DNA from 2 places in the Streptomyces sp. UG1 genome. Region 1 is predicted to be linked to the other one. Evidence: riboswitches for the same ligand, from Rfam matches in the RefSeq annotation. Region 1 holds a riboswitch; the other holds the start of a gene.
The links. A riboswitch is a leader RNA that binds a small molecule or an ion and turns the genes downstream of it on or off. The one in region 1 is predicted to bind cyclic di-AMP.

Region 2: linked by a shared signal. The riboswitch ahead of ACP4J3_RS09655 (M23 family metallopeptidase) and the one ahead of ACP4J3_RS07050 (transglycosylase SLT domain-containing protein) in region 1 are both predicted to bind cyclic di-AMP.

What each region holds. Positions count from the first base shown of each region.
Region 1 covers NZ_JBNGGG010000005.1:29,180-33,024, reverse strand. Annotated here, with positions in the region: gene ACP4J3_RS07060 (CHRD domain-containing protein) at 1-349, opposite strand, end outside; gene ACP4J3_RS07055 (polyprenyl synthetase family protein) at 489-1,499, opposite strand; cyclic di-AMP (ydaO/yuaA leader) riboswitch at 2,239-2,423, shown strand; gene ACP4J3_RS07050 (transglycosylase SLT domain-containing protein) at 2,429-3,145, shown strand; gene ACP4J3_RS07045 (HAD family hydrolase) at 3,149-3,845, opposite strand, start outside.
Region 2 covers NZ_JBNGGG010000007.1:18,590-22,434, reverse strand. Annotated here, with positions in the region: gene ACP4J3_RS09660 (alpha-galactosidase) at 1-1,440, shown strand, start outside; cyclic di-AMP (ydaO/yuaA leader) riboswitch at 1,740-1,905, shown strand; gene ACP4J3_RS09655 (M23 family metallopeptidase) at 1,910-2,833, shown strand; gene ACP4J3_RS09650 (DUF6250 domain-containing protein) at 3,027-3,740, shown strand.

The sequences.
Region 1 (3,845 bases):
GCCTGCCGGTGCCGCGCCAGGTGACGGCGACGGACACCTTGTCCCCCTTGACCTTCACGAACTGCAGAGCGGTTCCGTCCTTGTCCCCGACGGCGGGCCCGCCCTCGACGGGAACCTCGTTCGCCCCGCGAAGGCCGGCGGCCAGGATCGTGCCCCCGGTGCCGCCCCCGGCGGTCGCGCTCTGGTTCACGATCCCCCGCGTGTCGCCGCCGGCGTGGCCCGCGTGGTCGGCGCGGTCGCCTCCGGCGGCGAAGGCGGGAATCACCGCGGCGGCGACACCACCGGCGGCGGTCACCGCGACGGCGGTGACCATCAGGCTCTTACGGCGCTTCGAGAACGTCGTCTTCATGCCCATGATTCTGTTTTCTCCCCGTAATGCGGCTGACGCCCCCTGCGTCAGCTTCTGGGCATGGATACGGAGGTGATCTCAGTTTGGACTCAGTCCAGCTTTGTGACGCGCGTCACGTCGTCGACGAGGGTGAGAACCCCTAGCCGGCCCGATGCACCACCGCGTCGCACAACTCCATCAACGCGGCCTTGGCCCCGACATCCGGCAACGGCGCCAGCGCGGCCCGCGCATCCTCCGCGTACCGCACCGTGTCCCGCCGAGCCTGCTCCAGCGCAGGGTGCGCTCGCAGCGCGGCCAGCGCCTGCGCGTGCCGCGCGTCGTCGTTCAGATCGGAGTCCAGCAGCTCGCACAACGCGATGTCATCCGCCAGCCCGAGCCGCTCGGCCCGCTCCCGCAGCCGCAGCACGGGCAGCGTGGGAATGCCCTCGCGAAGATCCGTCCCCGGCGTCTTGCCGGACTCGTGGGAGTCGCTGGCGATGTCCAGTACGTCGTCCGCGAGCTGGAAGGCGACCCCCAGCCGCTCCCCGTACTGGGTCAGCACGTCGACCACGGTCTCGTCGGCGCCCGACATCATCGCCCCGAACCGGCACGACACCGCCACCAGCGACCCGGTCTTCCCGCTCAGCACGTCCAGGTAGTGCTCGACCGGGTCCCGGCCGTCCTGCGGCCCCGCGGTCTCCAGGATCTGCCCGGTGACCAGCCGCTCGAACGCCTCGGCCTGCACCCGCACCGCCTCGGGCCCGAGGTCGGCCAGGATGTGCGAGGCCCGGGCGAACAGGAAGTCGCCGGTCAGTACGGCGACCGAGTTGCCCCAGCGGGCGTTCGCGCTGTCGACCCCGCGCCGTACGGCCGCCTCGTCCATCACGTCGTCGTGGTACAGGGTCGCCAGATGGGTGAGCTCGACCACCACCGCCGACGGCACGACGCCCGGCGCATACGGGTCACCGAACTGGGCGGTGAGCATCACGAGCAACGGCCTGAAGCGCTTTCCACCCGCTCGCACCAGATGCTGGGCGGCCTCGGTGATGAAGGGGACCTCACTCTTGGTGGCTTCGAGCAATCCCTCCTCGACAGCCGCCAATCCGGCCTGGACATCGGCTTCCAGAGCCTGGTCCCGCACGCTCAGCCCGAACGGCCCGACGACGGTCACGAGGGGTCTCCTGTCTGCTGGTGTCTACTGGCGGTTACACGGTTTGTCGATAGGTCGCTGCCATCACTCGAGTCAGCGTATCCGGTCATGTTTCGATCACCGATGCCACCCACCCGTCCACCACGGGCGGTATCGGATCACGGCCGGTATTTTTTTGATCATCCGATAAGGCCGGATAAGTATCGACATATAGGGAAGCCGCGGCCCGTATCCCGCCCTGCACATCCGCACACCCTTCCCAGCGCTCCTCGAATACCTGTCGCACCGCCCGCCCGACCGGCCGACAAGGCCGGGATGCCCGGCACCCGCCAGGGGTGACTTCGCCTCCCTTCCGATCGCTATGACAACGACGTGCATCACCTGGGAGGTTCCGTCCTTCGCCGCCTCCAACGAGGTCATCCGCATGGAGGGCGAAGAGGTGGTTTTCAGCTGGACATGGGAAAAACGGACTCCACGGACAGCCAGTTAAAGGCGAGTTGGAGGCATTGCCCGATTTGCCATTCTTGTGATCGCCAGTGAATTGGGTCACTCGCGCCCACTTCGCGACCCGACCGGGCATCCCCCCTTCCACCCTTGCACGGAACGCAAGTTGAAGCTTGGCAACCGCAAAGGATCAAGCGCCCCATTCCTCTCAGACCATGGTCAATCCGCACGTCAGACAGCCATGGCACTTGTTCCGGGCATGTGCTCTCGCATACGTTCCCGCTCGTCGGGCGGACGCCGAATCCTGCCGCCGCCCAGTCATCCATCGACGCAACTCACACACGCACGGCAGGAGCGGGGGACCCAGGTAAGTCGCCGGACCGGACGCCTTGATGGCGCGCCGAACCGGCTAGGGGTGAATTCGCACCGTCGCACGGCGGCGCGGCCGGGCATCTCCCGCCCGAACCCGACAGCTCACCTCGCAGGCGACGGAGAGGAACAGCGCCATGCCCCGAGGCAAGCACCGCCGCCCCCGCACCAACCCGCTCACCCGCCGTGTCGCCATCGCCGGAACCGGCACCGCCGCCCTCGCCCTCCCGCTCCTGAGCGCGACCGGCGCGGGCGCGGCGGAGTCGACCGCAGCCAAGCCCGGCCCCGTCACGTACACCACGAAGAAGGGCGACACGCTCTACGGCATCGCGGACCGCTACGACGCCCAGGGCGGCTGGCGGCAGCTCTACAAGGACAACCGCAAGGTCATCGGGGACGACCCGCGGCTGATCCACCCGGGCATGGACCTGAAGGTCCGGACGACGAAGAAGGCGTCCGCGCCGAGCAAGGCGTCCGCGCCCGCCAAGCGGTCCGGCGTCGCCAAGGCCACCCAGTCCTCCGTGAAGTCGTACCCGAACAACCTCGACGGCTGGATCCGCAACGCGCTGGACATCATGGCGCAGAACGGAATTCCCGGGTCGTACGAGGGCATTCACCGCAACATCCTCCGCGAGTCCTCCGGCAACCCGCTGGCCATCAACAACTGGGACTCCAACGCCGTGGCGGGCACCCCGTCCAAGGGCCTGCTCCAGGTCATCGACCCCACCTTCGCCAGCTACCACGTGCCGGGGACGGTGTACGACCCCTTCGACCCGGTCGCGAACATCGTGGCCGCATGCAACTACGCGGCCGCGCGTTACGGCTCCATCGACAACGTGAACGGCCCCTACTAGGCCCTATGGGGCGAAATCCACCAATTCGCCCGTAAAGAGTCTCTCGAGGACGACGGCGATGCCGTCGTCCTCGTTCGAGAGGGTGATCTCGTCGGCGATCGCCTTGAGTTCGGGATGCGCGTTGGCCATCGCGACACCGTGGGCGGCCCAGTCGAACATGGGGATGTCGTTGGGCATGTCACCGAAGGCGACGGTGTCGCGCGGACCGAGACCGAGGTGCTCGGCGGCGAGCGCGAGACCGGTCGCCTTGGTGATGCCGCATGGCTGGAGTTCGACGGTGCCGGGCCCCGACATCGTGACCGTCGCCAGGGAGCCGACCACCGAACGCGCCGTTGCCGCCAACTCGTCGTCGGACAGGCTGGGATGGCGCAGCAGCACCTTGCTGATCGGCTCGCACCACAGGTCGTCCCGGTGCATCACGCGCACGGCGGGCAGGGTGGGGTGCGGCATCAGGTACCCGGGCTCGATGAGCGTGAGCCCGTCGACGCCGTCCTGGTCGACGGCCGCGTACACCTGCCCCACCTCGGCCTCGATCTTGCCGAGCGCGGTCTCCGCCAGCTCCCGGTCCAGCGTCACGGACCACAGCAGACGGTCGGCGCCGGCGTCGTACAACTGCGCGCCCTGTCCGCACACCGCGAGCCCCCTGCTGCCCAGGACGTCGAGCAACGGCCGCACTCTGGGCGCCGGCCGGCCGGTCACG
Region 2 (3,845 bases), on a different contig from region 1:
GGCGAGGTCTACGGCTGCGCCCTCGGCTGGTCCGGGTCCTGGCGCATCGCCGTGGCCCAACTGCCGGACGCGCGTGTGCAGATCACCGGCGGGGCCGGACACGACGACTCGGGCCTGCTGCGCCTCGATGCGGGGGAGTCCTTCACGACCCCGGTCTTCGCCGGTCTGTGGAGCGACGGCGGCTTCGGCGGGGCGAGCCGCGCGTGGCACGCGTACCAGCGCGCGCATGTGATCCCCGACGCCGACCGGGACCGGCCGGTGCTGTTCAACTCCTGGGAGGCGACGGAGTTCGACATCTCCGAGGAGCAGCAGAGCCTCCTCGCGCGGCGCGCCGCGGCCATCGGCGTCGAGCTGTTCGTGGTCGACGACGGCTGGTTCGGGACGCGCACCAGCGACCGCGCCGGGCTCGGCGACTGGACACCCAACCCCGACCGCTTCCCGTCCGGCCTCAAGCCGCTCGCCGAGTACGTGCACGCCCTCGGCATGCAGTTCGGCATCTGGGTCGAACCGGAAATGGTCAATCCGGACAGTGAGTTGTATCGCGCCCATCCAGAGTGGGTTCAGCGTCAAACGGGACGAAAGCGGACGGAATTCCGCAATCAGCTCGTGCTGAACCTCGCGCGCGAAGACGTCCAGGAGTACCTCTGGGAACAGCTCGACGGGCTGCTCACCAGCGCCCCGATCGACTATGTGAAGTGGGACTTCAACCGCTGCTTCACCGACGCCGGCTGGCCCGGTGAGCCGTATCCGCAGCGCCTCTGGGTCGACCACGTGCGGGCCCTGTACGGCCTTCTGGACCGGCTGCGCGCCGCACACCCCGGGGTCGCCTTCGAGTCCTGCTCGGGCGGCGGCGGACGGATCGACCTCGGCGTGCTGAGCCGCACGGACCAGGTGTGGACCTCGGACAACACCGACCCCCTCGACCGGCTCGCCATCCAGCACGGCTTCAGCCAGATCCACCCGGCCCGCGCCATGGCCGCCTGGGTCACCGACAGCCCGAACGCCATGCTCAACCACCGCGCCAGCTCGCTGCGCTTCCGCTTCGTCAGCGCCATGGCCGGGGTCCTCGGGGTCGGCGGCGACCTCTCGCGATGGACGGAGGAGGAGCTCGCCGAGGCCCGGGGTTGGGTGGGGCTGTACAAGGAGATCCGCCCGCTCGTGCAGCGCGGCGACCTCTACCGGCTGCGGCCGCCGCGGGGCGGGCTGAGCGCGGTGCAGTACGTGCTCGGGGGCGAGACGGTCGTCCTGGCCTGGCTCCAGGCCCAGAGTTTCGGCGAGCCCCTGCCGGCCCTGCGGCTGCGCGGCCTCGACCCGACAGCGTCGTACAAATGCCTTGAAACGGGCGAAATTCACCGAGGGGCCGTACTGGTGCATCACGGGCTGCGTACCGGCCTGCATGGCGACCTTGATGCGGCAGTTATTCGCCTCCGTCGCATCTAGGGTTTCTGTCCGAATTGGTGCCTTCATTCCAACTCGCTCCGTATTAAAGGAAGGTGGAGCAGTGTCACGTGAGGAGCGTCATATTCGTAACCGTGCGTCGCCCGTCATGTTCACGTAATTCGCGTGCTTTTCAAGGGACTTTGCGACGGGCGACGCCCCGATAATTTACGGACAGTGACCAGTAATTCCCACAAGGGATCAACAGGAACGCATTCGGCTGGAACCTCTCGCTTGTTCCCGTGCGTCTTCCTCGCTTACGTTCGCCACCAATCCGGACGGACGCCTAATCCTGCCGCCGCCCGGATCCCGCGCTGACTCACCCGTGCACGGCAGGAGCGGGGGACCCACAGGTACAACCGCCTGTTCCGGTCTCCGGAACGGCTTGGGGTCAAGTCGCGCCCAGGCGCGGCCGGGCATCTCCAGCCCGCACCCGACAGCTCACCTCGCAGGCGCCGGAGAGGAATTCGCCATGCCCGCGAAGGGTAAGCACCGCCGCCCGAAGTCCCTGCGCTTCACTCGCTCCATCGCCGTCGCCGGAACCGGTGGCGCCGCTCTCGCTCTTCCGCTCATGGGGGCCACCGGCGCCCACGCCGCTCCCTCGCAGCCCGTTTCGGAAAAGGCCGTCCAGTCCCTTCCGGTCGCCGGCCAGAAGGCCGTTGAGAAGAAGGCCGCCGAGAAGAAGAACGGCGTGCGGACCTATTCCGTGAAGCCCGGCGATTACCTCGCGAAGATCGCCGACGACCAGAACGTCAGCGGTGGCTGGAAGCGGCTCTACGCCGACAACCGGGCGGCCGTCGGCGACGACCCGTCGCTGATCCACCCCGGCCTCAAGCTCACGATCGGCGGCAAGAGCGGCAAGAAGGCCGCGACGAGCACCCCCAAGTCCTCGTCCCCCGCCCCGTCCAAGAAGTCCTCCTCGAAGGACTCGAACGCCTCGAAGTCCGCCGCGAAGACGACCACGGCCGCCGAGACCGGCACCGTCAAGGGCTTCTCTGCACCCCTGGCCGGCGCCTCCCTCGGCACCGGATACAAGGTGGCGGGCAGCATGTGGTCCAGCGGCTACCACACCGGCGTCGACTTCGCCGCCGCGACCGGCACCTCGCTCAAGGCGGTCGGCGCGGGCACCGTCGTCTCGGCCGGCTGGGGCGGCGCGTACGGCAACCAGGTCGTCATCCGGCTCGAGGACGGCTACTACGCGCAGTACGCCCACCTGTCCTCGCTCTCCGTCTCGGCCGGCCAGACCGTGACCGCGGGCCAGCAGATCGGCCTCTCCGGCTCGACCGGCAACTCGACCGGACCGCACCTGCACTTCGAGATCCGCACCTCGCCGGACTACGGCTCGGACGTGGACCCGGTCGCCTACCTCCGCTCCAAGGGCGTCGGCATCGGCTGACGGTCGCCCCGCGCGACAACCGCCCGCCTGACACACGGCCGAAGGCCGGACCTCGATCCCCGGGTCCGGCCTTCGGCGCGTCGAGGGGTGTCGACAGCGCGGGGAATTCGGGAGAGGGTGATCTCCGTTCGGTGGTGCAAGCGCTTTCTCTCCCTGTCCTCGACGGTCCATGACCAGCGAAGGGGCCCTAGCCGTGACGACCACGCGCAGAGCGTTCGGAACCCTGGCCGCCGCAGCCGCACTGGGGGCACTCGTCCCGGCGGGCGCGGCGAGCGCCGCTCCCCGCCGTCGGCTCATCGCCTACGACGACTTCCGCCACGGCCTCGGCCAGTGGGCGACCGAGCTCCAGGACGGCGGCACCGTCACCGCGTCGCGCGGTGTGCTGGAGATCGACGTACCGAGCGGTGCGACGGTGTGGTTCAGGCAGCGGCTCGAAGGGCCGTACGTCCTCCAGTACACGGCCACCGCCGTCTCCGCGGGTGGCCCCAACGACCGCGTCTCCGACCTCAACAACTTCTGGAACGCCCTCGACGTCCGGTCCCCCGACGACCTCTTCGCCACTCAACGGAGCGGCGCGCTGGCGGAGTACGACCACCTCAAGACGTACTACTCGGGCTACGGCGCCAACTACAACACCACGACACGCCTGCGCCGCTACGTCGGCGAGGCCGGGGTCCGTCCGCTGGTCCACGACTACACGGAGCCGCTGCTGGTGCCCAACCGGCCGAACCGGGTCAGCGTCGTCTCCGACGGATCCACCGTCCAGTGGTGGAACAACGGGCGGCTCGTCTTCGACTACACCGACCACGAGCCCTACACCGGCGGGCACTTCGCCTTCCGGACCGTGTGGAGCCACTTCCGGATCAGCGCCTTCCGAGTGTGGCGACCGATCCCGCAACAGCCCTGATCAGAGGCTTATTCCAGGTTTGGCCAACACTTTAGGAGTGGCTTATCTCACCGCCCGTCAACCCTTCCTTACGGTCGCGTAGGTCACATTCGAAGGTGAATCATG